Regions from separate parts of the Streptomyces sp. NPDC002232 genome, predicted to be linked through region 3. Evidence: riboswitches for the same ligand, from Rfam matches in the RefSeq annotation. Region 3 holds a riboswitch; each other region holds the start of a gene.
The links. Region 3 has a riboswitch for thiamine pyrophosphate ahead of thiC (phosphomethylpyrimidine synthase ThiC). Riboswitches for the same ligand answer to the same signal wherever they lie in the genome.
Positions count from the first base shown of each region.

Region 1: it holds a riboswitch for thiamine pyrophosphate, as region 3 does, so the genes downstream of both, ACFYXU_RS00405 (thiamine ABC transporter substrate binding subunit) here and thiC (phosphomethylpyrimidine synthase ThiC) in region 3, are expected to answer to the same signal.
Region 2: it holds a riboswitch for thiamine pyrophosphate, as region 3 does, so the genes downstream of both, thiO (glycine oxidase ThiO) here and thiC (phosphomethylpyrimidine synthase ThiC) in region 3, are expected to answer to the same signal.

Region 1 covers NZ_JBIARV010000001.1:92,300-102,123, forward strand. Annotated here, with positions in the region: gene ACFYXU_RS00380 (ATP-binding cassette domain-containing protein) at 78-806, shown strand; gene ACFYXU_RS00385 (hypothetical protein) at 788-1,939, shown strand; gene ACFYXU_RS00390 (dihydrofolate reductase family protein) at 2,026-2,673, opposite strand; gene ACFYXU_RS00395 (ABC transporter ATP-binding protein) at 2,753-3,775, opposite strand; gene ACFYXU_RS00400 (ABC transporter permease) at 3,775-5,388, opposite strand; gene ACFYXU_RS00405 (thiamine ABC transporter substrate binding subunit) at 5,427-6,521, opposite strand; TPP riboswitch at 6,597-6,706, opposite strand; gene rlmN (23S rRNA (adenine(2503)-C(2))-methyltransferase RlmN) at 6,736-7,842, opposite strand; gene ACFYXU_RS00415 (hypothetical protein) at 7,945-8,157, shown strand; gene ACFYXU_RS00420 (hypothetical protein) at 8,244-8,699, shown strand; gene ACFYXU_RS00425 (tetratricopeptide repeat protein) at 8,924-9,824, shown strand, end outside.
Region 2 covers NZ_JBIARV010000002.1:359,757-369,580, forward strand. Annotated here, with positions in the region: gene metF (methylenetetrahydrofolate reductase [NAD(P)H]) at 29-946, opposite strand; gene thiE (thiamine phosphate synthase) at 1,093-1,746, opposite strand; gene ACFYXU_RS08380 (Rv2175c family DNA-binding protein) at 1,849-2,214, opposite strand; gene ACFYXU_RS08385 (NAD(P)/FAD-dependent oxidoreductase) at 2,258-3,490, opposite strand; TPP riboswitch at 3,573-3,686, shown strand; gene thiO (glycine oxidase ThiO) at 3,684-4,847, shown strand; gene thiS (sulfur carrier protein ThiS) at 4,844-5,044, shown strand; gene ACFYXU_RS08400 (thiazole synthase) at 5,050-5,844, shown strand; gene pknB (Stk1 family PASTA domain-containing Ser/Thr kinase) at 6,525-8,414, shown strand; gene ACFYXU_RS08410 (deoxyribonuclease IV) at 8,421-9,281, shown strand; gene ACFYXU_RS08415 (DUF4396 domain-containing protein) at 9,367-9,824, shown strand, end outside.
Region 3 covers NZ_JBIARV010000006.1:517,159-526,982, forward strand. Annotated here, with positions in the region: gene ACFYXU_RS30620 (helix-turn-helix domain-containing protein) at 199-969, shown strand; gene ACFYXU_RS30625 (SsgA family sporulation/cell division regulator) at 1,108-1,548, shown strand; gene ACFYXU_RS30630 (YibE/F family protein) at 1,818-3,197, opposite strand; TPP riboswitch at 3,269-3,403, shown strand; gene thiC (phosphomethylpyrimidine synthase ThiC) at 3,397-5,181, shown strand; gene ACFYXU_RS30640 (hypothetical protein) at 5,250-5,900, opposite strand; gene ACFYXU_RS30645 (metallophosphoesterase) at 6,060-7,514, opposite strand; gene ACFYXU_RS30650 (LacI family DNA-binding transcriptional regulator) at 7,801-8,907, opposite strand; gene hisC (histidinol-phosphate transaminase) at 9,299-9,824, shown strand, end outside.

The DNA of each region.
Region 1 (9,824 bases), on a different contig from region 3:
GGGTGACCGACAGACCCGTCCCTTCGTTCCCCCGGACGGGGGAAGGCGAGTATCGGATCCGACACGAGGTGTACGCGATGGCCCCACCGGACAACGACGTGCTCTGGGCGCGTTCCCTGCACTGCGCCCTGGGCGGTTCGGAGGCGCTCAGCGGCGTCTCCCTCGGCGCCCGCGAGGGCGAGATCCTCGCCGTCGTCGGCCCCCGGGGCAGCGGCAAGACCACCCTCCTGCGCTGCCTCTCCGGCCAGCTCGTCGCCCAGCAGGGCGAGGTCTGGTTCAACAGCGCCCCCGTGCACACCCTGGGCCCCGCCCAGCGCGAACGGCTCCGGCGCGAGCGCTTCGGCTGGATCGACCCCGAGCCCGGCCTCGTCCCCGAGCTCACCGGCTGGGAGAACACCGCCCTGCCGCTGCTGCTGCGCGGGACCTCCCACCGCGCCGCGAAGACCGCCGCCCTCGAGTGGCTGGAGCGGCTCGACATCGGCGCCTGCGCCCGCAAGCGGCCGCACGCCCTCACCCAGTCCCAGCGCCAGCGCATCGCCATCGCCCGCGCCCTGGTCACCATCCCGCCGGTGCTCTTCGCCGACGAGCCCACCGCCACCCTGCACCGGGCCGACGGCACGCAGGTCCTGCGCACCCTCACGGCGGCGGCCCGCTCGCACGGCATCACCGTGCTCCTGGCCACCCACGACGGCGAGGTCGCGGCACTCGCCGACCGCACCGTCGCGCTCCTCGACGGACGCCGGGTCGGCGCCGTACCTCCGGTGTCCGGGGCGGAGGGCGTCGCCGCGTGCTCGCTCTCCGTCTAGCCCGCGGGACCCACCCCCTCGTCCTCACGCGCCGGCTCCTCGTCGCCGCCGCGGCCGCGGGGGTGGGCTTCCTCCTGCTCTGCACCCTCGGATACGCCGTCGGGCACCCCGGGCGCTCCTCCGCCTCGGTGCTGCGGCTCCTCTGGTGCGCCCTGCCGCTCGCCGCCACCGTCCAGTTCGCCGTCGCGGTGGCCCGCACCGACCCCAGCATCCGGCCGCGCCCCGGGCTCTCCGCGATCGGCCTCGGCCCCGCCCGCCTCACGGCGATCGCCGCCGCTTCGACGGCCGTCGCCTGCACGCTCGGCTCCGCGGTCGCGCTCCTGTTCTACCTGCACCTGCGCGGCGACATCACCGGCCTGCCCTTCGACGGGGCGGCCGCCGGACTCCTCGCCGCCGACCAGCCCGTCCCGCTCGCCGCCGCCCTCACCCTGCTCGCCGTGCTCCCGATCGCGGCGGCGACGGCGGCCGGTCTGGCGCTGCGCCCCCGCCCCGCGCCCGCCGCGCCCGAGGGCGCCGAGACGTCGATGCCCTCCGGGCTGCCCTGGGGCGTCGCCCTCGTCGCGGTCGGGCTCGCGATCGAGACGTACGCCGCACAGAGCGGCGCCGGGAACGCGCTGCCCCTGCCGGGCCGCTTCGACGGCAGCCCGGCGGGCGTCCTCGCCGGCTGGGTCCTCACCGCCGCGGGCCTCGCGCTCGCGGGCCCCGGCCTCGCCCACGGCTGCGGCCGGCTCCTCCAGTCCGTCCGGCCGGGCGCCACCCGGCTGCTCGCCGGCCGGGTCCTCATGACCGAGGCCCGCCGCATCGGCCGTCCGCTCGGCGTGGTCAGCGCGGTGCTCTCGGGCACCCTCGCGGCGGCCTCGCTGTACGCCGCGGACACGGACTCCGACGCCTTCGGCCCCCTCACCGGCCTCGGCGCGACCCTCGTCCTGGCCTGCACCACCGCCTCGCTCCTCACCGCGGCGCTGGAGTCCCGGCAGGGCCGCGCCCACACCACCGAGGCCCTGCTCCGCATCGGCGCACCGGCCACCGTCCTGCGCACGGCGGCCCTGCTCCGCGCCGGGGCGCTCCTCGCCGTCTTCCTCCCCCTGACCTGGGCGGTCGCGAGCCTGGCGGCCCTCCCTCTGACGACCTGACGGCGGGGGCCGCCCCTGCGGGCGGCCCCCGGTGGTACGGCGCGGACCGCGAAGGTCTCGCCGTCCGGAGCCGTCCCCCGTGCGGGTCACTTCCGCCAGTACAGGTGGTGGGTCACGGTGCCGCCCGGGCTCGGCACGACGTCGCGGTGGAAGCGGTCGAGGAGCTCGTCGGGCGAGTCCCAGAGGCGCACCCCGGCGCCCAGCTCCACCGGCGAGACCGCGACGTGCAGGGTGTCGACGAGGTCGGCGTCGAGGAACTCACGGACCGTGGTGGCGCCGCCGCCGAGACGGACGTCCTTCCCCTGCGCCGCCTCCTTGGCGGTCGCGAGGGCCGTCTCCGGGTCGGCGTCGATGAAGTGGAACGTGGTGTCGGAGAGCGTGAACGAGGGCCGCGGATGGTGGGTCAGCACGAACACCGGCGTGTGGAACGGCGGCTCCTCGCCCCACCAGCCGCGCCACTCCTCGTTCTCCCAGGGCCCCCGCAGCGGGGAGAACTTGTTGCGGCCCATGATCTCCGCGCCGATGTTCCGGGCGAAGTCCCGGGTGAAGTAGTCGTCGAGCCCCCGGCTGCCTCCGGGGTCGGTCCGGTTCGGCCAGCTCGCCGTGGCCCCGGCCCACGCGAAGAGGGTGCCCGGGTCCGCGTGCCCGAACGGCCGCTCCAGGCTCTGCCCCTCCCCCGTACCGAATCCGTCGGACGAGACCATGAAGTTCTGCACTCTGAGCAACTGGGCCATGACTTCCTCCCGGCGCGGTCGACAGTGAGACGCCGTACGAACAGGAGACTCCCCCGGCCCGGAAAACTCATCGCAGCGCTCACGGCATGTCGTCCCCCAGCACCACCACGTCCTCCGGACGGAACTCCAGCCCCACCCGGGCGCCCTCCTCCGGAGCCTCCCGGAGCGGCAGCTCGGCCTCCAGCGCGGGCCCCTCGGCCGGGCGCAGCCGTACGACGACGTGGCTGCCCCGGAAGGTCCGGCTCTCCACGGTCCAGGCCGGGTCCCGCGCCACGAGCCGCACGCCGCCCGGGCGGACGAGGAGCCGCCGCTCGCCCTCCGGCGAGCCGTCCGGGACGGGGATCGGGCCCCACACAGTCCGCGCGGCACCGCCGGTGACCGTCGCCGCCACCACGTTGTCGAAGCCGAGGAAGCGCGCCACGAACTCCGACGCCGGCCGCCGCCACACGTCCACGGGCGTCCCCGACTGGGCGATCCGCCCGTCCCTCATGACCACCACCCGGTCGGCGAGCGCGAAGGCCTCGCCCTGGTCGTGGGTGACGGCGAGGACCGTCGTCCCCAGCCGCCCGAAGAGCTGCCGCAGCTCCACCACGAGCCGTTCCCGCAGCCCCCGGTCGAGCTGGCCGAGCGGCTCGTCGAGCATCAGGAGCCGGGGCCGGGGCGCCAGCGCACGGGCCAGCGCGACCCGCTGCTGCTCGCCGCCGGAGAGCGCGGCGACGGACCGCCGCCCGGCTCCGGGCAGGCCGACCAGGTCGAGCAGCTCCCGCACCCGCTCGGTCTGCTCGGCCTTCCGCGCGCCCCGCATCCGCAGCCCGAAGGCGACGTTGCCCCCGACGTCCCGCTGCGGGAAGAGCTGGTGGTCCTGGAACATCAGGCCGACGCCCCGCCGGTGCACCGGCACCCCGGCCTGGTCGGCGCCGCCGAGCAGCACCCGGCCGCCGTCGAGCGCCTGGAGCCCGGCGACGGACCGCAGCAGGGTGGACTTGCCGCTGCCGCTGGGGCCGAGCACGCACACGATCTCGTGCTCGGCGACCTCCAGGTCCACGGCGTCCAGCACGGCCCGCTCCCCGAACCGTACGGTCGCGTCCTCGATCGAAAGCATCAGAACTCCCCGGAGGTCCGGTCGGTGCGCAGCCGTTCGAGCAGCAGCAGGGACACCGCGCACACCACCATCAGAATCGTCGAGAGGGCCATCGCCTGGCCGTAGTTGAGCTCGCCCGGCCGGCCGAGCAGCCGGGCCACCGCCACCGGCAGGGTCGGGCTGTCGGGCCGGGCGATGAAGACGGTCGCCCCGAACTCGCCGAGCGACACGGCGAAGGCGAACCCGGCCGCGACGAGCAGCGCCCGGCGCACCAGCGGCAGGTCCACCTCCCGCCAGGCCCGCCAAGGCGAGGCGCCGAGCACGGCCGCCGCCTCCCGGAGCCGCTCGTCGACCGCCCGGAGCACCGGCAGCATCGTCCGTACGACGAAGGGCACGCCGACCAGGGCCTGGGCGAGCGGGACGAGGATCCAGCTGGCCCGCAGGTCGAGCGGCGGCTCGTCGAGCGTGATGAGGAAGCCGAAGCCGACGGTGACGGCCGAGACCCCGAGCGGCAGCATGAGCAGCGCGTCGAAGCCCCGGCTGAGACGCCCGGCCCGCCGGGTGAGGGCCGCCGCCGCGAGCCCGCCGACGGCCACGGCGATGGCGGTGGCGGCCAGCGCGTACCGCAGGGAGTTCCCGATGGCCTCCAGCGGCGGGACGAGGAAGGTACCGGACTCGTCGAGCGAGCCGAGCGCCCGGTAGTACCGCAGCCCGTATCCGTCGGGCCCCGCGAAGGAGCGCTCCACGAGCACTCCCAGCGGCAGCAGGACGAGCAGCGCCACGGAGACGAGGACGCCGCCGAGCAGGGCCCACTGTCCGGCGCCGCGCGGCCGGCGCGCGGTGGTCTCCGGCGCCACCAGCCGCAGCGCGGTCTCCCGCCGCCGTACCGTCCAGGCGTGCACGCCCAGGATCGCGCCGACGGCGACGAACTGGACGAGGGTCAGGACGGCGGCCGTCCGCAGGTCGAGCAGCCGCGCGGTCTGCCGGTAGATCTCGGACTCCAGGGTGGAGTAGGCGTCCCCGCCGAGGATCTGCACGACACCGAAGGAGGTGAAGGTGAAGAGGAAGACCATGAGGGCGGCCGCTCCCACCGCCGGCACGAGCGCCGGCAGCGTCACCGTCCGCCAGGCCCGCAGGCGCGAGGCGCCCAGGACCCGGGCGGCCTCCTCCTGACGCGGGTCGAGCTGCGCCCAGAGGCCTCCGACGGTCCGTACGACGACCGCGTAGTTGAAGAAGACGTGCGCGAGGAGGATCGCCCACACGCCGGTGTCGAGGCGCAGCCCCCACAGCTCGTCGGTGAGCCCGTGCCGGCCGACGAGCGCCAGGAACGCCGTGCCGACGAGGACGGTCGGCAGCACGAACGGGACCGTGACGACGGCCCGCAGCACGCTCTTGCCGGGGAAGTCGAAGCGGGCGAAGACGTACGCCCCCGGCAGCGCGACCAGCAGGGTCAGGCCGGTGGAGGCGAGCGCCTGCCAGAGGGTGAAGCCGAGCACGTCGAGGATGTCCGGCCGGGTCAGCGTCTCGCCGATCCCGCCGAGCCGCCAGGTGCCGTCGGGCCGCAGCCCGCGGTCCACGATGGACACGACGGGCCAGGCGAAGAAGAGCCCGAAGAACGCGACGGGCAGGGCCATCAGGCCGAGCCGCGTCACGCTCCCCCGGACGTCCCGGGTCACTTCAGGACGAGCGACGACCACTGCTGGATCCACGGGTCACGCTTCTCTGCGATCTTCTCGGGTGCCATGGTCTCCGGCTTGTCGACCACGACGCCGTGCTTCGTGAAGAGCTCGGGCAGGGCCGCGTCCTTCGCCACCGGGTTGACGAACATCTGGAGCGGCATGTCCTCCTGGAACTTCTTGGAGATCAGGAAGTCGATCAGCGCCTTGCCGCCCTGGGGGTTCTTCGCGCCGTTCAGCAGGCCGGCGAACTCGGTCTGGCGGAAGCAGGTGCCGGTGGAGACGCCGGTGGGCGCCACCTTCGGCTGCGGCTCGCCGTAGAGCACCTCGACGGGCGGGCTGGAGGCGTACGAGACGACCAGCGGCCGGTCGCCCTTGGCCTGCTTGCCGCCGGCCGAGCCGGAGAACTCCTGGTTGTAGGCGAGCTCCCAGCTGTCGACGGTCTTCACGCCGTTGGCCTTGAGCTTCTTCCAGTAGTCCGGCCAGCCGGCGTCGCCGTACTTCGCGGCCGTGCCGAGCAGGAAGCCGAGGCCCGGGGAGGACCGCTCCGGGTTCTCCACGACCAGCAGGTCCTTGTACGCCGGCTTCGCCAGGTCGTCGAAGGTCACCGGCGGCGCCAGCTTCTTGTCGGCGAAGTACTTCTTGTCGTAGTTGACGCAGATGTCGCCGGAGTCGACCGGGGTGACCCGGTGCTCCTTGTCGAGCTGGTACGCGGCCGGGACCCGGTCCAGGCCCTTCGCCTCGTACGGGACGAAGATCCCGTTGTCGAGGGCGCGGGACAGCAGCGTGTTGTCGACGCCGAAGAAGACGTCGCCCTGCGGGGAGCCCTTGGTCAGGATCTCCTTGTTGACGGCCTCGCCGGCGTCGCCGCTCTTCAGGACCTTGACCGTGAAGCCGGTCTGCTTCGTGAAGTCGGCCAGCACCTCCTTGGAGGCGTTGAACGAGTCGTGGCTCACCAGCGTCACCGTCTTCGGCGCGGGCTGGTCGGTCTTGCCGGCCGCGCCACGGCTCTCTTCGGTGCCGCACGCGGCCAGGCTGGTGACGCCGAGCGCCGCGACGAGCGCGGCGGCGGCGGCCTTCTTGATGCTCACTGGATTCCTCCTGGGTGTGACCAGGAAGAGACGCGGCCCTGCCCGCGTCCGGGGGACACGGGCAGGGCGCAACAGCTTGAGTTGCGACCGAACTTCCTACCCAGAATGACCTGGGCGAGGTTCAGAGGGTCTGCGGTCTACGGTTACCGCACTCTCAGCGCTGTGGCGCTCCCCTGTCGGAATATGGAGATGTGTTCGAGCCCAGACTACAAGGTCAGCGCTCGGCGGCGGCGAGCTGTCCACAGGCGCCGTCGATCTCCTGGCCCCGGGTGTCCCGGACGGTCACCGGGACGCCGTGGCGGGCGATGGCCTCGACGAAGGCCTTCTCGTCCTCCGGGCGGGAGGCGGTCCACTTCGAACCGGGCGTCGGGTTCAGCGGGATCAGGTTGACGTGCACCCGCTTGCCCTTGAGGAGCCTGCCGAGCAGGTCACCGCGCCAGGCCTGGTCGTTGATGTCCCGGATGAGGGCGTACTCGATGGAGATCCGGCGCCCGGACTTCTCCGCGTACTCCCAGGCCGCGTCGAGGACCTCCCGCACCTTCCAGCGCGTGTTGACGGGCACGAGGGTGTCGCGCAGCTCGTCGTCGGGCGCGTGCAGGGAGACGGCGAGACGGCACTTGAAGCCCTCGTCGGCGAAACGCAGCATGGCGGGCACGAGACCGACGGTGGAGACGGTGATGCCGCGCTGCGAGAGGCCGAGCCCGTCGGGCTCGGGGTCCGTGAGGCGACGGATGGCGCCGACGACCCGCTTGTAGTTGGCGAGCGGCTCGCCCATGCCCATGAAGACGATGTTGGAGAGCCGCGCCGGGCCCCCGGGCACCTCGCCGTCGCGCAGGGAGCGCATGCCGTCCACGATCTGGTGCACGATCTCGGCGGTCGACAGGTTCCGGTCGAGGCCCGCCTGCCCGGTGGCGCAGAAGGGACAGTTCATCCCGCAGCCGGCCTGCGAGGAGATGCACATGGTGACCCGGTCCGGGTAGCGCATGAGCACCGACTCCACGAGCGTGCCGTCGTGCAGCCGCCACAGGGTCTTGCGGGTGGTGTCGTCGTCGCACGAGATGTGCCGCACCACGGACATCAGGTCGGGCAGCAGCTCCCCGGCCAGCTTCTCCCGCGAGGCGGCCGGGATGTCGGTCCACTCGGCGGGGTCGTGGGCGTACCGCGCGAAGTAGTGCGTGGACAGCTGCTTGGCGCGGAAGGGCTTCTCGCCGATCGCGGCGACGGCCTCCTTCCGCTCGGCGGGCGTGAGGTCGGCCAGGTGCCGCGGCGGCTTCTTGGCTCCGCGGGGGGCGACGAAAGTGAGTTCTCCGGGCTTGGGCATGGTTCCCCCAGTGTCGCAGACGGAACGCGGTGACCGGGGTCCCGAGGATCCGGTACGGGCCGCCCCGCGCCGTTCGGGGCCGTTCCCGGGCATCCTGGAGGTATGGACAGTGCCCCGATCGTCGTCCATCAGCCGTCCCCCACCGGCGGGAGGCGCGTCACCGCGCGCGGCAGCATTCTCGGCCTCGCCCACAGCGACGAGGACGTCGTCGAGTTCCTCCGCCGCGCGGGCCTCCCGGACGCCGAGGACCTCCTCGACGACCCGGCCTGGGTCAAGTGGCGGGGCGGCCGAGCCCACGAGTACGAGGCGGCTTGACGACCGGCTGCGTTTCCGCGGAACACGACGCGGTGCGCTGCGGGGCGGGATTGAATGGAGTCCTGGTTCTGCGTGGGAGGGGCGTCATGTTGGCTGAGGGGCTCGCGGCCATCGCTGCGGCGGGGGCCGGAGCGGTGGTGCAGGCGGCGGGAACAGACGCCTGGGAAACGGTGCGGGACCGTGTGAGAAGGATTTTCGGCGCACATCAAGAGCGCACGGTGAGTGAGTCGCTCGACCATACGTCGGCGACGCTGCAGCTCATGGTGCGTGAAGAGGACCGTGAACGCGAGCTGGCGCGGCAGGCGGCCTTCTGGCGGCTCAGGTTCGAGGAGCTTCTGGCCGGCAGCGAGGGTGAGCGGAGGCAGGCAGCGGCAGCCCAGTTGTTGTCCCTGGGGGACATCTCGGAACAGACACCCGCGTCTCGCCATACGTTCACGGGGAATGTCTCGGTCAGGGCCGACAGAGGGTCGGTCGCGGGGGTCGTTTTCGAGGGCGACGTTCATATCGAAAACCCTCGTTCGCCGGGCCGGTCTCAGGGCTGACCGCTTCCGGGTCGCATGGGCCCTCAGTGAGCGCGGACACGTCCGTCTATGCCTCCGACGGCGGTCTCGCCATCGGGAGTGTCCAGAACTTTCACGCGCCGCAGCCGACCTCACGCGTCTCGTGGCCTCATCAGGTGGGAGTGGTTCCACTCGAAGCTCACTGCTTCGAGCCGAGACCGACTCTGAGTTCACTTTCCACACGTTCCACGAAGATCCTTTCGGGCATGGGCGGGGTGGGCAAGACCCAGCTGGCGGCCCGGTACGCGCGCTCGGCCCAGGCCGAGGGAAGGGCCGAGCTGCTCGTCTGGCTCAGTGCCGTCAACCGTGATGCGATCGAGCTCGCGTATGCGCAAGCGGCGCGTGATGTCTGCGCCGTCACGGAGGAGAACCCCCACCAGGCCGCGCGCATGTTCATCGCCTGGCTCCAGACGACCGAGCGGTTCTGCCTCATCGTCCTGGACGACGTGGCGGATCCAGCAGATGTTCGAGGACTCTGGCCGCCGTCCCGCCCCCAGTGCCAGGTGGTGGTCACCACCCGGCGTCGGGACTCCGCTCTGCGAGGTCAGGGCCGAGACTTCATGGAGGTCGGGGTCTTCACCGAGAGAGAATCCGTCTCGTATCTGGTGAGGAAGCTCGATGCGCACGGCTGCCGGGGCCGGGGGGACGAGATCCTCGATCTCGCCACCGATCTCGGACACCTGCCCTTGGCGCTCGCCCAAGCCGCCTCCTACATCGCCGACCAGGGCTTGCGGGTGCCCCGCTACAGGGAACTGCTGGCGGATCGGCGCCGAGTCCTGTCGGAGCTGGTCCCGGACGGGGGCAGCCTGCCGGATGACCATGAAGAGGTACTGGCCGCGGTCTGGGACCTGTCCGTGGCGCGGGCCGACCAGCTGTGGCCCGAGGGCATATCCCGCTACCTCCTGGCCCTCGCGTCGGTGATGAACGCGAACGGAATTCCCGATGCGGTGCTCACGAGCAAGCCGGCTCGCTCGTACCTGGGAATCTGCAAGTACTTGATGTTCGAGCCGGAGGGACCGCTCGACGTCCAAGTGCCCGAGCTTTCCGAGGACGAGGTGTTGGCCTCCCTGCGCTCCCTGCATCGCCTGAGTCTGGTGAGCCACTCGC
Region 2 (9,824 bases), on a different contig from region 3:
CGCCGCGGGTCGGGGCGGGTACGACCGGTCACGACTGCTGGTGCAGTCCGAGATTCTCGTAGATCTCGAGCGTCGCGGTGGAGCTGTTGAGCGTGATGAAGTGCAGTCCGGGGACACCCTCGGAGAGCAGACGCGCGCAGAACTCCGTCGCGAACTCGATACCGATGGAGCGTACAGCGGCGGGATCGTCCTTGACGGCGAGGATGCGCTCTTTCACATGCGCGGGGAAGGCGGCGTTGCTCAGCTGGGGCAGCCGGTCGAGGGTCTTCACGTTCACGACGGGCATGACCTCGGGGATGATCGGGGTCTCGCAGCCCGCCTTCTCCGCGCTGTCGCGGAGCCTCAGGTAGTTCTCCGGGTCGAAGAACATCTGGGTGATCGCGTAGTCGGCGCCCGCGCGGCACTTGTCCACGAAGTGCCGGATGTCCGTGTCCCAGTCGGTGGACCGGGGGTGCATCTCCGGGAAGGCGGCGACGCCGACGCAGAAGTCTCCCGACTCCTTGATCAGCCGGACGAGGTCGGCGGCGTACGTCACGCCCTCCGGGTGCTCGACCCACTCACCGAGCGGGTCACCCGGCGGGTCGCCGCGCACGGCGAGCATGTTCCGGATCCCGGCGTCGGCGTATTGGCCGAGAATGTTCCGCAGCTCGGCGACGGAGTGGTCGACGGCGGTGAGGTGGGCGACGGGGGTGAGCGTGGTGTCGGAGGCGATCTTCTGGGTCGCCTTGACGGTGCCGCCGCGGGTGGAGCCGCCGGCGCCGTAGGTCACGGAGACGAAGCTGGGGCCGACCGCCTCGACGCGGCGCATGGCGTTCCAGAGGACCTGCTCGCCCTTCTCGGTCCGGGGCGCGTAGAACTCGAAGGAGTACGACGTGCCGCCGTCCGCGAGGATCTCTCGGACGGTGCGCGCGCGGTCCGAGCGGACGGAAGCGGTACCAAGGGCCATATCGGCAGGTTAGACGCGGGGCGTGGCGCCGCGTACTCCCCGTCCGAGTGGTGGACACCTTTTCGGACAGCCACCCGACGGTCGGTGCAGGGGGGTGGCGCCGGGGGCGGAGAGCGCGGCCGTGCGGTCCGGCGGCCGCCGGGGCCTCAGGCGCCGACGCGCTCGCGGACGCGCTTGGCCAGGGAGGCCGTCGCGGCGGCCGGGTCGTCCGCCTCGGTGATGGCGCGGACGACGACGATCCGGCGGGCGCCCGCGTCCAGGACCTCGTCCAGGTTCGTCTCGTCGATGCCGCCGATGGCGAACCAGGGCCGGTCCTGCTCCAGGCCCGCCGCGTACCGCACGAGGTCGAGCCCCGGCGCGTACCGTCCGGGCTTGGTGGGGGTGGGCCAGCAGGGGCCGGTGCAGAAGTAGTCCACGCCCGGTTCGACGGCCGCCGCCGCGGCCTCGGACTCGGCGTGGCAGGAGCGGCCGATCAGCACCTCGTCGCCGAGGATCGCGCGGGCGGCGGGCACGGGCAGGTCGCCCTGGCCGAGGTGGAGGACGTCGGAGCCGATGGCGTGGGCGACGTCGGCCCGGTCGTTCACCGCGAGGAGCCTGCCGTGCCGGCGGGCGGCCTCGGCGAAGACGGCGAGGTGCTCCAGCTCCTCACCGGCCTCCATCCCCTTGTCGCGGAGCTGCACGATGTCCACGCCGGAGGAGAGCACGGCGTCGAGGAAGTCCGGCAGGTCGCCCTGGCGCTTCCGGGCGTCGGTGCACAGGTAGAGCCGGGCGTCGGCGAGCCGCTCACGAGACGTGGACATGGATGGGTTCCCCCCGTTCGAGTCGCCGGTGCCGCGGCGGCCGGCCCATGAGGGGCCGGCCGCCGCGGCACCCGCGGATGGTGTCTTCGGTGCGGGCGCGCCTCAGAGGGCGAGCGCCTGGGCGCGGCGCTTCACCTCCGTGCCGCGGTTCTCGTTGAGCGCCTGCGCGGGCGTGCCCGGCAGGCTCTCGTCCGGAGTGAAGAGCCACTCCAGCATCTCCTCGTTGGTGAAGCCGTCGTCCCGCAGCACCGTCAGGAGCCCGACGAGACCCTTGACGATCTTGTCGCCCTGGATGAAGGCGGCGGGGATCTGCAGGGCGTTGTTCTCGCCGCGGCGCACCGCGATGAGCTGGCCCTCCTTGATCAGCTGTCGCACGCGCACCACGTCGATGTCGAGCATCTCCGCGATGTCGGGCACGTAGAGCCAGGCGGGGACGAGCGCATCGATCTTTACGTCAATCTCGGTCACGGGACAAGCCTGCCATCCCGGACTGACAGCCGGTAGTCGGGCCCTACCGGACCGCGGCCTTCAGGGGGACGGACGGGTCCGCGGCGCGCTCCGGGTCGACGGGGACGGCGGCCTCGATGAGCCTGCGGCCCTGGGCCAGGTCGCGGGGGCGGCCGACCGCGAGGAGGGCCACCGGCACCCCGGCGCGCAGCCAGAGCACGGACCAGGCGTCGTCGGCCGGGTCGCCGCGCCAGAGCAGCGCGTCGGCGTCCGCGTGGTGTCCCGCGTACTGGACGAAGCGTCCGAACTGCTCGGACCAGAAGTACGGCACCGGGTCGTAGGGCGCGTCGGCGGCCCCGGTGATCGCCGAGGCGACCGCGCGGGGCCCCTGGAGGGCGTTGTCCCAGTGGTGGACGAGGAGCCGCTCGCCGTAGCGGGCGGAGGGGAAGGAGGCGCAGTCGCCGACGGCGTACACATCGGGCAGGGAGGTGCGCAGCCGGTCGTCCGCGGTGACCGCGCCGCCCGGGTCGAGGGCGATGCCGGAGCCGGTGAGCCATCCGGTGGCGGGGCGGGCGCCGATGCCGACGACGACGGCGTCGGCGGCCAGTTCGCGGCCGTCGGCGAGGACGACGCGGCCGGGCACGCCGGGGCCACCCGGCTCGACGGTGTGCACGCGCGCGTGGGTGAGGAGTTCGGCGCCGTTCGCCCCGTACCAGTCGGCCATGGGGGCGGTGACCTCGGCGGGCAGGGCGGCGGCGAGGGGGCGGTCGGCGGCCTCGACGACGGTGACGGCGCAGCCCGCCTCGCGCGCGGCGGTGGCGAACTCGGCGCCGATCCAGCCGGCGCCGACGACCACGACGGAGTGGCGGCGCTCCAGGACGGGCCCGAGCCGCACGGCGTCGTCGAGGGTGCGCAGCAGATGGACCCCGGGGACACCCTCGGTGCCGGGCAGGGTGACGGGATGGGCTCCGGTGGCGAGGACGAGGACGTCGTAGGCGACGGGTCCGGACTCGGTGTCGATCTCGTGGTCGGCGGCGCGCAGCCCCGTGACGTCCAGGCCGAGCCGGAGCTCGATGCGGAGATCCTCGAAGTCGATCTCGAAGGCGGAGTCCTCGGCCTTGCCGAGCAGGATCGCCTTGGAGAGCGGGGGCCGGTCGTAGGGCTGGTGGGGTTCGGCCCCGATGAGGGTCACGGGGCCGGCGAAGCCCTGCTCGCGCAGGGCGACGGCGGTCTGGACGCCCGCCATTCCGGCGCCGACGATCACGACGTGCTGCTGGGCCTGCTTCTGCTCGCTCACCCGACCACCTTACGCATCTGACGAACCGTCAGGAAGGGTGGGGTCTGTGGCCCGGTATCGGCGCGGGCTAGTCTGGCGGGCGTAAAGCACTCGCGGGAGCCCGGACGCACCGGGCTGAGAGGGAGGCTGGGACGGCCTCCGACCGTACGAACCTGATCCGGGTCATGCCGGCGAAGGGAGGGGCTGGACGCCCATGCGTTCTTCCGATGTCCTCGTGGTCGGGGGCGGCATCATCGGCCTGGTCACGGCCTGGCGGGCCGCGCAGCGCGGACTGCGCACCGCCGTCGTCGACCCGGACCCGGGCGGCGGCGCCGCACGGGTCGCGGCCGGCATGCTCGCCGCCGTCACCGAACTCCACTACGGCGAGGAGACCCTGCTCGGGCTCAACCTCGCCTCCGCGGCCCGCTACCCGGCCTTCGCCGCCGAACTGGAGGAGGCCGCCGGGCAGGACGTCGGCTACCGGGCCTGCGGCACCCTCGCCGTGGCCCTCGACGCCGACGACCGGGCCCACCTGCGCGAACTGCACGCCCTTCAGACCCGCTGCGGACTCGTCTCGGAGTGGCTCAGCGGCCGCGAGTGCCGCCGCCTCGAACCGATGCTGGCGCCCGGCGTCCGGGGCGGACTGCGCGTCGACGGCGACCACCAGGTCGACCCCCGCCGGCTCGCCGCCGCACTGCTGCGCGCCTGCGAGCGGGCCGGGGTCTCCTTCCACCGGACGCTCGCGGAGCGGCTCACGGTCGCGGGCGACCGGGCGCGCGGCGTCCTCCTCGCCGACGGCGAGGAGCTGACGGCCGACCAGGTCGTGCTCGCCGCGGGCAGCCTCAGCGGGCGGCTCGCGGGCGTGCCGGACGAGGTGCTGCCGCGGGTCCGCCCCGTGAAGGGCCAGGTCCTGCGCCTGCGCGTGCCGGCACCGTACGCCCCCTTCCTCTCCCGCACCGTGCGGGCCGTCGTCCGCGGCAGCCATGTCTACCTGGTGCCCCGCGAGAACGGCGAGCTCGTCGTCGGCGCCACCAGCGAGGAACTGGGCTGGGACACCACGGTGACCGCGGGCGGGGTCTACGAGCTGCTGCGCGACGCCCACGAGCTCGTCCCCGGCATCACCGAACTGCCGCTCACCGAGACCCTGGCCGGTCTGCGCCCCGGCTCCCCCGACAACGCGCCGCTGCTCGGCCCCACCGCCCTGCCCGGCCTGCACCTGGCCACCGGCCACTACCGCAACGGGGTGCTGCTCACCCCCGTCACCGGCGACGTCATGGCGGAGCTCCTCACCACGGGCACCCTCCCCGACGAGGCGCGCCCCTTCACCCCCCGCCGTTTCTCCCCCGCCCCTCCCGTACGTCAGGAGCAGCCCGCATGAACGTGTCCGTGAACGGAGAGGCCCGCGAGCTCTCCGCCCCCCTCTCCCTGGACGCCCTGGTGGCGACCCTGACCTCGGCCCGCTCCGGGGTCGCCGCCGCGCTCAACGAGACCGTCGTGCCGCGCGGCGAGTGGACGACGACGCTGCTCGGCGACGGCGACCGCGTGGAGGTCCTCACCGCGGTGCAGGGGGGCTGAGCGCGATGTCCGACGACGTGTTCGCCCTCGGCGGTACGGAGTTCTCCTCCCGGCTCATCATGGGCACCGGCGGCGCGCCCAGCCTCGACGTCCTGGAGCGCTCCCTCGTCGCCAGCGGTACGGAGCTGACCACGGTCGCCATGCGGCGCCTCGACCCCACCGTCCAGGGTTCGGTCCTCTCCGTCCTGGAACGGCTCGGCATCCGGGTCCTGCCGAACACCGCCGGCTGCTACACGGCGGGCGAGGCCGTCCTCACGGCCCGCCTGGCACGGGAGGCGCTGGGCACCGACTGGGTCAAGCTGGAGGTGGTGGCGGACGAGCGGACCCTCCTTCCGGACGGGGAGGAACTCCTCGCCGCGGCCGAGACCCTCGTCGACGACGGCTTCACCGTCCTCCCCTACACCAACGACGACCCGGTCCTCGCCCGGAAGCTGGAGGACGTGGGCTGCGCGGCGATCATGCCGCTCGGCTCCCCCATCGGCTCCGGACTCGGCATCCGCAACCCGCACAACTTCCAGCTGATCGTCGAGCGGGCCGGCGTTCCGGTGATCCTCGACGCGGGCGCGGGAACCGCCTCGGACGCGGCGCTCGCGATGGAGCTGGGCTGCGCGGCGGTGATGCTGGCGTCGGCGGTGACCCGGGCGCAGGAGCCGGTGCTGATGGCCTCGGCGATGCGGCACGCGGTGGAGGCGGGGCGGCTGGCGTGGCGGGCGGGGCGGATCCCCCGCCGGCACTTCGCCGAGGCGTCCTCCCCGACGAAGGGCCACCCCCACCTGGACCCGGAACGCCCGGCGTTCTGACCCGGTTGCGGGCGTCGCGCCGCTGTTGCGGGCGGCGCCCCGCCGTTGCGGCCCGCGCCGCGCCGTTGTGGGCGGCGCCCCGCCCGTTGTGGGCAGGCGTTCCGCAAGGGGCGGAACGGGTGGGCACAACGGAACGGCGCCCTTGCCGGCGCCAGAGGCTCCTGCGCCCGAACCCGCACCGATTCGTGCCCGTCACACGTGGTGCGGGCCAGGGCACAGGACGCGGAGGCGCCGCGAAAGGGCGCCGTCCCGTGTGCCCACCCGTCCCGCCCAGCGGGACGATTGCCCACACGGCAGCGGGCGACGGGCCCAAACGGGCGCGGGTGCCGTCCCGCAGACAGCGGGCGTGGGCGAAGGCCCACGACGGGCGCGGGCCCAAGCGAAGAACGGGCGCGGGCGCAGGCCCGCACCTAGGGCGGGCGCGGACGGGCGCAGGCCCGCACGGACGGCGGGCACCGACAGGCGCGGGGCGACGACCACGCGCAGCGGGCGCGGGCCCCGCTCGGGGCGCAGGCCCCGCTCGGGGCGCAGGCCCCGCTCGGGGCGCGGGCCCCAGCGTGGCGGAGGTCACACCCCCGGCACCGTCGCAGGTCGCGGTGCGGCGCGAGGCTCGTCACAGGTGGGCTGCAGTCGGGGGCGACCGCGCGAGCACCCCGCACCGCCCTCGTAGACTCGTCGCCGTGGACACGACCCTTCAGGACCCCCTCGTCGGGCGGCTGCTCGACGGCCGCTACCGCGTCGACGCGCGCATCGCCGTCGGCGGGATGGCCACGGTCTACCGGGCCGTCGACACCCGCCTCGACCGCATCCTCGCGCTCAAGGTGATGCACCCCGCCCTCGCCACCGACGCCGCCTTCGTCGAGCGGTTCATCCGCGAGGCGAAGTCCGTCGCGCGCCTCGCGCACCCCAACGTCGTCGGCGTCTTCGACCAGGGCGCCGAGGGCGCGTACGTCTATTTGGCGATGGAGTACGTCGCCGGCTGCACCCTCCGCGACGTGCTGCGCGAGCGCGGCGCCCTCTCGCCCCGCGCCGCGCTGGACATCCTGGAGCCGGTCCTCGCCGCGCTCGGCGCCGCGCACCGGGCCGGGTTCGTGCACCGGGACATGAAGCCGGAGAACGTCCTGATAGGGGACGACGGCCGGGTGAAGGTCGCGGACTTCGGTCTGGTACGGGCCGTGGGCACGGCGACCGCCACCACCGGCTCGGTCCTCGGCACGGTCTCGTACCTGGCGCCGGAGCAGATCGAGCACGGCACCGCCGACACCCGCGCGGACGTGTACGCCTGCGGTGTCGTCCTGTACGAGATGCTGACCGGCGGCAAGCCGCACTCCGGCGACACCCCCGCCCAGGTCCTCTACCAGCACCTGAACACCGACGTGCCCGCCCCCTCGGCGACCGTCCCCGGGCTCGCCCCGGAGCTGGACGACCTCGTCGCCGCGGCCACCGCCCGCGCCCCCGAGCTCCGCCCGCACGACGCGGTCGCTCTGCTCGCCCTGCTCCGGGAGGCCCGCGCCGGGCTCGGCGACGGACAGCTGGACGCCGAGCCGCCGCTGGCGCGGCCCGAGGCACGGGACACCGGCGAGGACCGGACGAGCGTGATCGCCCGCCCCGTGCCTCCCGTGACCGAGCACACCAGCCGGCTGTCCGCCCCCGAGGCGCCGCCCGCCACCCGCAGGCGGCGCCCCCCGCGCGGCCCCCTCCTGATCGTCGTCGCCGTCCTCCTCGCCCTCGGCCTGGGCGCCGGGGTCTGGTACATCAATTCCGGCCAGTTCACCCGCGTCCCCGCCGTCCTGGGCCAGAGCGAGGCCGCCGCGACGAAGCGCCTCGGCGACGCCGGTCTCGACGTCGGCACCACGAAGCGCGCCTTCAGCGACGTGTACGAGCGCGGCACGGTCATGGGCGTCGACCCCGCCCCCGGGGAACGCGTCCGCGGCAACGCCACCGTCGTCCTCACGCTCTCCCGCGGGCCGCAGATCGTGAAGGTGCCGCAGCTCAAGAACAAGCCGCTCGCCGAGGCCAGGCGCCTCCTGCGGGAGGAGGGCCTCGCCCCCGGGGTGATCACCCACGCGTTCGACGACTCCGTCGCGAAGGGGTCCGTGATCGGCTCCGACCCCGAGCCCGGCACCGACCGCGCGCCCGACTCGGCCGTCGCCCTGGTCGTCAGCAAGGGCTCCCCCGTCGACGTGCCCGACGTCGGCGGCGAGACCGTCGCCGACGCCACCGCCCTCCTCCAGGAGGAAGGGCTCACCGTCCGGGTCGCCCCGGAGCGGATCAACTCCCCCGAGGACGCCGGAAGCGTCGCGGCCCAGTCCCTCGCCGGCGGCAGCCGCGCCGCCGAGGGCGACGTCATCACCCTCACCGTCTCCAAGGGTCCGAAGCGGGTCGAGGTCCCCGACGTGACCGGGGAGTCGACCGCGGACTCGCGCACGGCCCTGGAGGACGCGGGCTTCGAGGTGGAGGTCAAGAAGTCCTTCCCGTACCTCGGCGACACGGTCGCGAGCCAGTCCGTGGAGGGCGGCGCGACCGCGCCCGAGGGCTCCACCATCACCCTCACGATCAAGGGACTCTAGAGACTCATGCGCAATCCCGTCGGCGGCCATGTCCCCGTGGCCGGTGGCCTCGCCACGGTCGGCCTCGGCTACGCCCGCGAGCTCGGCGCCGAGACCGTGCAGGTCTTCGTCGCCAATCCGCGCGGCTGGGCGACCCCGGCCGGCAGCCCGGCCCAGGACGAGCGGTTCAGGGCCGAGTGCGAGGCCGGGTCGATCTCGGCCTGGGTGCACGCCCCGTACCTGATCAACTTCGGCTCGCACACCGAGGCCACCGTGGAGAAGTCGGTGGAGTCGCTGCGGCACTCGCTGCGCCGGGGCCGGGAGATCGGCGCCCGGGGCGTGGTGGTGCACACCGGCTCGGCGACGGGCGGGCGCCCGCGCGAGGTGGCCCTCGCCCAGGTGCGGGAGCGGATGCTGCCGCTGCTCGACGAGCTGACGCACGAGGACGATCCGTATCTGCTCCTGGAGTCGACGGCGGGCCAGGGCTTCTCGCTCTGCTCGCGCACCTGGGACTTCGGCCCCTACTTCGACGCCCTGGACCACCACCCGAAGCTGGGCGTCTGCCTCGACACCTGTCACATCTTCGCCGCCGGACACGACCTGGCGGGCCCGCACGGCGCGACCCAGACCCTGGACCTGCTGGTGGAGACGGTCGGCGAGGGGCGCCTGAAGCTGATCCACGCCAACGACTCGAAGGACGTGGTCGGCGCCCACAAGGACCGGCACGCGAACATCGGCGCGGGGCACATCGGCGAGGAGGCGTTCGCCCGGCTGCTGCGGCACCCCGCCACCGAGAACGTACCGCTGATCATCGAGACCCCGGGCGGCAAGGAGGGTCACGTCGCGGACATCGAGCTCCTGAAGAAGCTCCGCGAGCGGCGCGACTGAAGATCGCCTCCGGTTGAGGAATACCCCAGGGGGGTATAGCGTTCTCGTCGACGACAGAACGCCATTCGGGGTTGGGGGCACTGCCATGCAGCACGACGCGCACGCACACCACGAACACCGTCAGGGTCACGCCGGCTACGAGGGCCACGCGGACCACACCGCCACCCACCAGGACCACACCGCCCACCAGGGTCACCACGACCACGGGGACCACCAGGGGCACGAGGGCCACGCCGGGCACCAGCACACCCCCGGTGGCCCGGTCTCCTGGCCCATGGCCGCCCGGGCCACGCTCCACTGCCTCACCGGCTGCGCCATCGGCGAGATCCTCGGCATGATCATCGGCACCGCGTTCGGCTGGGGCAACGTGCCGACGATGGTCCTCGCGATCGTCCTGGCCTTCTTCTTCGGCTACGCGCTCACCCTGCGCGGCATCCTGGCCGCCGGCGTCGACTTCAGGACGGCCTTCAAGGTCGCGCTCGCCGCCGACACGCTCTCCATCGCCGTCATGGAGCTCATCGACAACGGCGTCATCGCGCTCTG
Region 3 (9,824 bases):
GCATTAGCCCGGGCGGGGGAACGCGCTGGTCGAATCGGGTGTGGGCCCTGGGGCTGCCACTAGTGTGGAATTCCTCCGCCGTGTTGGGGACTACTGGCGTAGATCTCCCTGCTGACCAGCGGTTTCCCAAGCCCGGAGGCGCGCGGGGGCGGCCCCTGCGGGCGGGTGCGAAACACCCGTCGTGACGCCTGGGGGTGACTGGCCACGGCTACGCACACGGCTTCGCCTACCTTGATCGGCTCGGTGCAGCGGGCGCTGAGACTCCTGGAGGCCGTGGCCTCCCACGCGGAGGGAGCCCCGGCCAAACAGCTCGCCCGCGAGACGGGTCTCCCGCTCCCCACCACGTACCACCTGCTCCGCACCCTGACGCACGAGGGCTATCTGCTCCGCGACAAGGGTGTGTTCGTCCTGGGCGACGCCGCCGCCCGACTGGCCGGCGGCGGAGATGTGCAGAATCGTCGCATCAAGATCGAAGACTCGCTCGCCCGCTGGCGGGACGAGATCGGCGTACCCGTCTACTTCGCCCTCTACCGCGAGGGCGAGATCGAACTCGTCGCCGTCGCCGACACCCCTTCCGCCCCCGCCGTGGAGGAATGGGCCGACTTCCGCGAGACCGCTCACGCCCATGCGATCGGCCAATGTCTGCTGAGCCAACTCGATCTGAAATCTCGTCAAGACCACCTTGACCGCCATCCGGTGGAAGCCCTCACTCCGTACACGGTGCGTAATCGCCGTGTGCTTTTGGATCGTTTGGGCGGTTTGGGGCGAATGGAGCCCCTGGTGGAGCGTCAGGAATATGCGCTCGGCACGGTCTGTGCCGCAATCCCCATCACTGCGGGCCCCGTGGCGGCCTCTGTGGCCATTTCTCTCCCCCTCCACCAGGAAGAACGGTTGCTCCCAGCAGTCGAGCGACTACGCACAGAGATCGGAAAGCTCTTCAGCTCCCTCGTGCTCTCTATCAGTATCTGAAAAATCACTCCTTGTGATCTGCTAGTGCTTACAGCACGATTACGTCAAGAGGGCCACGGGGGATCATTCCTGGCCGTTTCGGTCACAGCTTTCAGCAGCTGTGTTTACACAACTGCTTCATCTACTGCGGGGTACATGATGCGAGAGTCGGTTCAGGCCGAGGTCCTGATGAGCTTCCTCGTCTCCGAGGAGCTCTCCTTCAAGATCCCGGTCGAACTCCGATATGAGACCCGGGATCCCTACGCGGTGCGGATGACCTTCCACCTCCCCGGAGACGCGCCCGTCACCTGGGCGTTCGGGAGGGAGCTGCTGCTCGACGGGATCAACCGGCCGAGCGGGGACGGAGACGTGCACATCGCCCCGACAGAGCCGGAAGGCCTCTCGGACGTCTCCATCCGGCTCCAGGTCGGCGGCGACCGCGCGCTCTTCCGGGCCAGCGCGCCCCCGCTGGTGGCCTTCCTCGACCGGACGGACAAGCTGGTGCCGCTCGGTCAGGAACGCACGCTCGGTGACTTCGAGGACAACCTGGAGGCGGCGCTGGGCCGGATCCTCGCCGAGGAGAACGCCGGCCCCGCCTGACACCCGCCCCGCCGCCCCGCCCGAGCCACCCCGCCGAGCCGTCTCACGCGAGCCGACTGCAACGCGCCGACCCACCCGGCCGACCCGTCGAGCCGACCCACACGAGTCGCCTCACTGGCGCCGTCTCACCGCACTGTCCCCCTCGCGCGCCCTTTCCCCGGGCTGCCGTGACCGAGCACCTCACCCGATCCGTCCCGCGCCCCGCGGGCCCGTTCGGGCCGGACCCTTCCCCCCGAGCCGGGCCGGCCCGCCCCTTCGGCGCGCACGTCTCACTTCGCGCGTCGCCGCCGCCCTCCCCGTACCGGCGCGGGCTTCCCACCCCCGGACGCCGGGCGGTCGGCGGACACCACCAGGGCCGCGAGCGCCGTGGTGACCGGCACGGACGCCACCAGACCGATCGAACCGACCAGCGTCCGGACGATCTCCTCGGCGACCAGCTCGCTGTTGGCCACGGTCCCCATGCTGCTCTGGGCGATGGAGAAGAGCAGCAGCAGCGGCAGCGCGGCGCCCGCGTAGGCCAGGACCAGGGTGTTCACGACCGAGGCGATGTGGTCGCGGCCGATCCGGATGGCGGCCCGGTACAGGCCGCGCGGCCCCATGCCCGGGTCGGCCTGGTGCAGCTCCCAGACGGCCGACGTCTGGGTGACGGTGACGTCGTCGAGCACACCGAGCGAACCGATGATGATCCCGGCCAGCAGCAGGCCGGACATGTCGATCTCCGGGTACAGGCCGTGGATCAGGCCGGTGTTGTCGTCGGTGTTGCCGCTGAGCGACGCCCAGTCGATGAACACCGAGCCGAGCAGCCCGATCAGCATCAGCGAGATCAGCGTGCCGAGCACCGCGACCGAGGTGCGGGCCGAGAGCCCGTGACACATGTAGAGCGCGATCAGCATGATCGCGCTCGACCCGACCACCGCGACGACCAGCGGGTTCGATCCCTCCAGGATCGCCGGCAGGATGAAGAGCGTCAGCACCAGGAAGCTCGCCCCGAGCGCGATGAGCGCCATCACGCCCCGCATGCGGCCGACGAGCACGACGACCAGGGCGAAGATCCCGGCGAGCACCGCCAGCGGGATCTTCCGGTTCACGTCGGTCACCGAATACTGCAGGTCGCGCGGGGCGTCGGGGGCGTACGCCACCACCACCCCCTGGCCCTGGTGCAGTTGGCGCGGCGCGTCCGGCTGCACGACCTCGACGAACTTCCGGCCCTGGTCCGGTCCGGTGGTGACCTCGACGGTCGCCTTCGCGCACTGCCCCCGCTGGGCGTTGACCGCCTCGCGCCCCTCCGGAGTGGAGGTGTCGCCGGTCGGCGGGACCTGCGCGGCGTTCACGTCCTTGCAGTCGACGTGCTCGACGGAGACGACCTCGCCCTGCTGGGTCTGCCGGTCGAAGCCGACGCCGGTGCGTTCGTGCGCCGGAGTGCCGCCGGGCCACAGGACCACGAGGCCGACCACGACGGCGGTGGCGAAGGGGATCAGGACGGCGGCGATGACCTTGCGCAGATGCCGTGAGACCGGGGCGGCGGGCCCGTGGCCATGGCTGTGGCCGTGGCTGTGCGCCCCGCCTCCGTGCCCGTGCGAGGGGCCGGATTCGTGTCCGGGACCGTGGGCGTGGCCGTGCGGCTCGGGGGTCTGCTGGGGGGAAGTCACCGACCGATCATCGCAAGAACGGCGGGGGCCCACTGTTCAGCACGCCCGTGAGGGCGCTAGCGTGGTGACACCTTTGCACACGCGGGAGCTCGGAGCACCGGGCTGAGAGGGCGCTGATCACCGTACGCACGTACGGGAGGAGGCTGCGCCGACCGCCGAACCTGTTACCGGGTAATGCCGGCGTAGGGAGATCGGTCTCATGACCATTCAGGATGCACGCACGCCTGCCTCCGACCAGAACCAGCCCGACGGGCAGGAGCGCACGCCGGGCTGGCACAAGGGGTACGTCCAGGGTTCGCGCCCCGACCTCCGGGTGCCCGTCCGTCAGGTGCACCTCACCAACGGCAAGGACGTCACGCTCTACGACACGTCCGGCCCGTACACCGACCCCGCCCTCGACACCGACGTCCGGCGGGGCCTTCCGCCGCTGCGCGAGAACTGGATCATCGCGCGCGGCGACACCGAGGAGTACGCGGGCCGCCCGGCCCGCCCCGAGGACGACGGCATCAAGCACACCTCGCCGCGCGGGGGTGGGCTGAAGAACCTCGACGCCGTCTTCCCCGGCCGCCCCCGCCTGCCGCGCCGAGGCCGCGCCGGCGAGGCCGTGACCCAGCTCGCGTACGCCCGCCGGGGCGAGATCACCCCGGAGATGGAGTACGTCGCGATCCGGGAGAACGTCTCCCCCGAGGTCGTGCGGGAGGAGATCGCCGCGGGCCGCGCGGTGCTGCCGGCGAACGTGAACCACCCGGAGATCGAGCCGATGATCATCGGCAAGCGGTTCCTGGTGAAGGTCAACGCCAACATCGGCAACTCCGCCGTCACCTCCTCCATCGAGGAGGAGGTGGAGAAGATGACCTGGGCGACCAAGTGGGGCGCCGACACGGTCATGGACCTCTCCACCGGCCGCAACATCCACACCACCCGTGAGTGGGTGCTGCGCAACTCCCCCGTCCCGATCGGCACCGTGCCGCTCTACCAGGCGCTGGAGAAGGTCGACGGCCGGGCCGAGGACCTGACCTGGGAGATCTACAAGGACACGGTCATCGAGCAGGCCGAGCAGGGCGTGGACTACATGACGGTGCACGCCGGCGTGCTCCTGCCGTACGTGCCGCTCACCGCGCGCCGCAAGACCGGCATCGTCTCGCGCGGCGGCTCGATCATGGCCGCCTGGTGTCTGGCGCACCACAAGGAGAACTTCCTCTACACGAACTTCGAGGAGCTCTGCGAGATCCTGGCGGCGTACGACGTCACGTACTCGCTCGGCGACGGACTGCGCCCCGGCTCGATCGCGGACGCCAACGACGAGGCGCAGTTCGCGGAGCTGCGCACCCTCGGCGAGCTCAACACGATCGCCAAGCGGCACAACGTGCAGACGATGATCGAGGGCCCGGGGCACGTCCCGATGCACAAGATCAAGGAGAACATCGACCTCCAGCAGGAGATCTGCGAGGAGGCGCCGTTCTACACGCTCGGCCCGCTGACCACGGACGTCGCGCCGGCGTACGACCACATCACCTCCGGCATCGGCGCGGCCATGATCGCCTGGTGGGGCACGGCGATGCTCTGCTACGTCACGCCCAAGGAGCACCTGGGCCTGCCGAACAAGGACGACGTGAAGACGGGCGTCATCACGTACAAGATCGCGGCGCACGCGGCGGACCTCGCCAAGGGGCACCCGGGCGCGCAGGAGTGGGACGACGCGCTCTCCGACGCGCGGTTCGAGTTCCGCTGGGAGGACCAGTTCAACCTGGCCCTCGACCCGGTCACGGCGCGCGAGTTCCACGACGAGACGCTGCCCGCCGAGCCCGCGAAGACCGCGCACTTCTGCTCGATGTGCGGTCCGAAGTTCTGCTCGATGAAGATCTCCCAGGACATCCGCCGCGAGCACGGCGGGACGCAGCAGGAGATCGAGGCGGGCATGGCGGAGAAGTCGAAGGAGTTCGCGGCGAGCGGCAACCGCGTCTACCTGCCGCTGGCCGAGTAGCGCCCGCAGCCCGCAGCCCGCAGCCCTCAGCCCGCAGCCCTCAGCTCGCAGCCCGCAGCCCTCGTCCCTCAGGGTTTCGTCGCGTCCGGTGGGCCGGTCGCGGCGAGGGCGTCCCGGAGGAAGGGGAGGATGCCGCGCTCCAGGAGGGCGCGGCGCCAGGCCTCCCGGGCGCGGGAGAGCTCGTCGTCGGCCGTGGCGGTCCCGTCCGCCGCGGCCGGCCTGTTGCGCAGGGCGGTCAGGAGCAGGCCGGCTCCCGCGCTGAGCAGTCCCGCGGCGGCGAGGGCGGCGAAGACCAGGCCGGCCGTCAGCAGGGTCGTGCCGAACACCAGCGTGGGCGCGACCGCGTGCAGCACCGCCCCGACCAGCAGGAGGACGACCGCGGCGGTGCCCGCGAGGACGGGCACCATCACGGTGACGATCGCGATGACCCCGGCCCCCGGGTCGGTGCCCGCCCCGGGGTCCGTCAGGGAGGTGCGCGGCGCGGCGGGCGCCCGGCTCTGCTCGCGGACCTTCACGAAGTGGTCGTACTCGCTCGCCGCGGCGGAGGTGATGAGCGCGGTCGCGTTCAGGGTCATGGCGCGCAGCTGCGCGACCGTGAGCCGCGTGCCGACGCCGGCGAGTTCCGGACGTGCGTGGGCGGTGCTCAGTGCGTCGTCGAGGACCCGCTCGTACTCGGCGCGATCCTCGGTCAGCAGGTGCGGAGCCACGTTCATGTGCATCCCCCGATGCTCCGTAGGCCCGGATCAGCCGTGGGAAACGGTCGGTTGGGCAGAAACGGAGGAGAGCCTGCTACGGATGACCCGATGGTATTGCGGTGACACCACGACCTGACAGGGTGTTTCCCGAAATCGCTCTTCCCGGATGCGCAGGGTGATAGGTCAGTCGTTCAGCGGGAGTTGGACGACCAGTAGCTTTCCGGCCATGGTCACTCCGCCGTCCATCGCGATCGCCAGACCGTCGGCGTACACGTGCGGACCGTCGACGACCGGGCCCGCGCTGTCCTCGCCGTCCTCCGTGCCGACCTGGCCGAGGAGGTACGGGATGGGGCTGTGGCCGTGCACGATCCGGCGGCCGCCGTAGGTCGAGAGCAGTTCCTCGACGGCCTGCGGGCCGCCGTCGTCGCGGAACGCGAAGCGCTTCGTGAACTTCCGGAAGACGTCCCAGACCTCGTCGGCGTCGTTCCGGTTGAGGATCTCGTGGACCGTGTCGTTGACGTCCTCGATGGTCTCGCCGTATTCGAGGTACGCGGTGGTGTCGGAGTGCACCAGGAGGTGGTCGTCCTCGCGCACGACGGCGTCCAGCCGGGACATCCACTGGAGGTGGACGTCCTGGAGCCGGTCCATGTCGTGCTTCTGGCCGCCGTTGAGCAGCCAGGCGGCCTGGAAGGTGGCGGTGCCCGCGCCGGAGTTGACGGGCGTGTCGCCGAAGCGCTTGGCGCCGATGAGCAGCAGCTCGTGGTTGCCCATGAGGGCCTTGCAGTAGCCGCCGGCGGCCGCGGCCTCGGCGGAGAGCCGCATGACGAGGTCGATGACGCCGATGCCGTCGGGGCCGCGGTCGGTGAAGTCGCCGAGGAACCAGAGCCGGGCGTTGCCCGCGGCCCAGCCGCCGTTCTCGTCGATGAGGCCCTGGGCGCGCAGGGCGGCGATGAGCTCGTCGAGGTATCCGTGGACATCGCCGACCACGTAGAGCGGGCCGGGTCCGTCGCCGTTCGCGGGCTCGGGCGCGGGAGCCTGCTCGGGGGCGACCGGGACCTGGACGGTGTCGCCGCGGTTGATGACCGGGAGGTCGCGCTCGGTCGGGGTGTACCCCTCGGGAGCCTCGCCCTCGGGGAAGGCGTTCCCGGGGTGGCCGGTGGCGACGGAGACGATCGAGGAGCCGGCCGGGGCGGCGAACGCCGGGGCGAGGCGCTGACCCAGGTGGAGGGTCGGATCGGCGGGCATGGGCGCGGTGGCCTGCGGCGCGGCGGCGGCGGGCTGCGGTGCCGGGGCGGACGCGGGGGCCTGCGGTGCCGGGGCCGGTGCCGACGCGGGTGGGAGGGGCTCGGCCGGCGGGCTCGGCACCCGGACGGCCTCGACCGGCGAGGGCGCGACCGTGGGCAGGCGCGTGGCGGACACCGGGTGTTCGGCGACGGGGTGCTCGGCCGTGGCCTGCCGTCCGGCGGGCGCCGGATGCTCGGCGGGGAGGCGCTCGACGGCCGGAGCCGAGGGTGTCTCCCCGGCGGCGGGCGCCTGGGCGGCATGACCCTGTACGGGCACGCGGGCGTACGGCGGTACGCGGAAGTCACGCAATGTCGCCGTGCGTACCACGGGCTCCTGACCGGCCCCCTGAGTCATCGACCCCTCCACCACCGTCGCGATGCCCTGCACATCGCGGACCGGCCTGGTCGGGGCGGTCCGCGATGTCGTCCGCCCATCATAGGAATGAGCGTCCCTCTCTGTGACGCACCAGGGGTGGTGAATCCGGGTCCACTCCGGGTTCATCGGTTGTTTCGCCCGAATTGAGAAGGTCCGGTCCAGGGTTGGGGCCGGTGCGGTGTCCGGTTTCCCCGTCCCCGCCCCCGGGCAGGGGCGCGGACGGCGGTTCGGGCGACGGCCGGCTCGTGCGCCGCCGCCCGTGGGGTCAGTCCTTCGAGGGCGAGCGCGGCGGGCTGACCGTGGTGCGCGGTGAACGCCGCTGCGAGGAGGTGCGGACGATCAGTTCGGTCGGTATCACCCGCTGCACCGGTCCGTCGGCGTCGATCCCCTCGATGGCGTCGATGAGGAGCTGGACGACGGCGGTGCCGATCCGGCGCGGCTTGAGCGAGAGCGTGGTGATCGGGGGTTCGGTGGTGGCGTAGACGGTGGATTCGCTGCAGCAGACCAGGAGCAGGTCGTCGGGGACGCGCAGTCCGTAGCGGCGGGCGGCGGCGAGGAGATCGGTTCCGTTGGGGTCGAAGAGGCCGTAGACGGCGTCGGGGCGGTCGGGGCGGGCGAGCAGCCGGTCGGCCGCGACGGCGCCCGCGCACGGGTCGTGCGCCGGGTAGGCCTCGTAGACGGGGTCCTGGCCGACGCGTTCGCACCAGTTGAGGTACGCGGTGGTGGACAGGCGGGTGTAGGTGTCGGTGGTGGTTCCGGTGAGGAGGCCGATGCGGCGGGCGCCGGCGGCGGCGAGGTGGTCGAGCAGGTCGAGGACGGCGGTTTCGTGGTCGTTGTCGACCCAGGCGGTGACCGGGAGGGTGCCGGCGGGGCGTCCGTCGGAGACGACGGGCAGTCCCTGGCGGACCAGTTCGGTCACGACGGGGTCGTGGTCGGAGGGATCGATGACGACGGTGCCGTCGAGGGCGACGTTCGACCAGACGTCATGGCGGGAGGTGGCGGGGAGGATGACCAGGGCGTAGCCCCGGGCGAGTGCCGCCGATGTGGCTGCTCTGGCCATCTCCGCGAAGTACGCGAATTCGGTGAAGGTGAAAGGTTCATCCCCGTACGTGGTCACGGTCAGGCCGATGAGTCCCGACTTGCCGGTGCGGAGCGTGCGGGCCGCCGCGGATGGGCGGTAGCCCAGCCGGTCGGCGACCTCGCGGACGTGGCGGCGGGTGGCGTCCGGGAGTCGGCCCTTGCCGTTGAGCGCGTCGGAGACAGTCGTGATGGAGACCCCGGCGGCGGCGGCCACGTCCCGGATGCCTGCCCGGCCCTGCCGGCTTCCCCGGGTCTGTGCCCGGCTCACCTGGTGCTTCCCTGCTGCTGTCATGGCGAGCCGATAGTAGGGCGATGGAGGGCGGTCGGGACGGCCGCATATGCAGGCCTTAACAGGCACGTTTCTGCATGATCGAAATGGGCCAAGGGGCAGGGAATCAAAGGCAGTTAGGGCTCTTCGCGTGCGATCTACGCCCGTCGGGCGGCGTAGGCCTGGCGAGGTGGCGAGGTCTCGAAGAGGTCTCAACTCACCTCTACGGGGGATGCGCGCTACGGCGCCCGCCACCGGCGCGCGCCACCCGGGCGCGCGCTCCCCCTCGACGGGGGCGGGAGCGGGGCCGTGTCCACAGCGTGTCCCTCCTGTTGTCCACAGCCCATTCGCAGCGGAGGCGAATCCTCTTAAGGTGAGGAGTATTGGTGGTACGGACGGTCGAGGAGGCCACACTGTGAGCGAGACCAGCGGGACGAGCACCGGCAGCCCCAAGCTGCGCGCCGAGCTGGACGGGGTCCCCACCTACAAGCCGGGCAGGCCGGCCGCCTCGGGCGGTCCCGTGGCCTTCAAGCTGTCCTCCAACGAGAACCCCTACCCGCCGCTGCCCGGGGTCATGGAGACCACGCTGGCCGCCGCCGCGCACTTCAACCGCTACCCCGACATGGCCTGCACCGGCCTGACCGAGGAGCTGGCGAACCGCTTCGGCGTGCCCGTCTCGCACGTGGCCACCGGCACCGGCTCGGTCGGAGTCGCGCAGTCGCTGCTCCAGGCCACCTCGGGCCCGGGCGACGAGGTCGTCTACGCCTGGCGCTCCTTCGAGGCGTACCCGATCATCACGCAGATCAGCGGGGCCACCTCGGTGCAGGTGCCGCTGACCGAGGGCGAGGTGCACGACCTCGACGCGATGGCGGAGGCGATCACCGACCGGACCCGGCTGATCTTCGTCTGCAACCCCAACAACCCCACGGGCACCGCGGTGC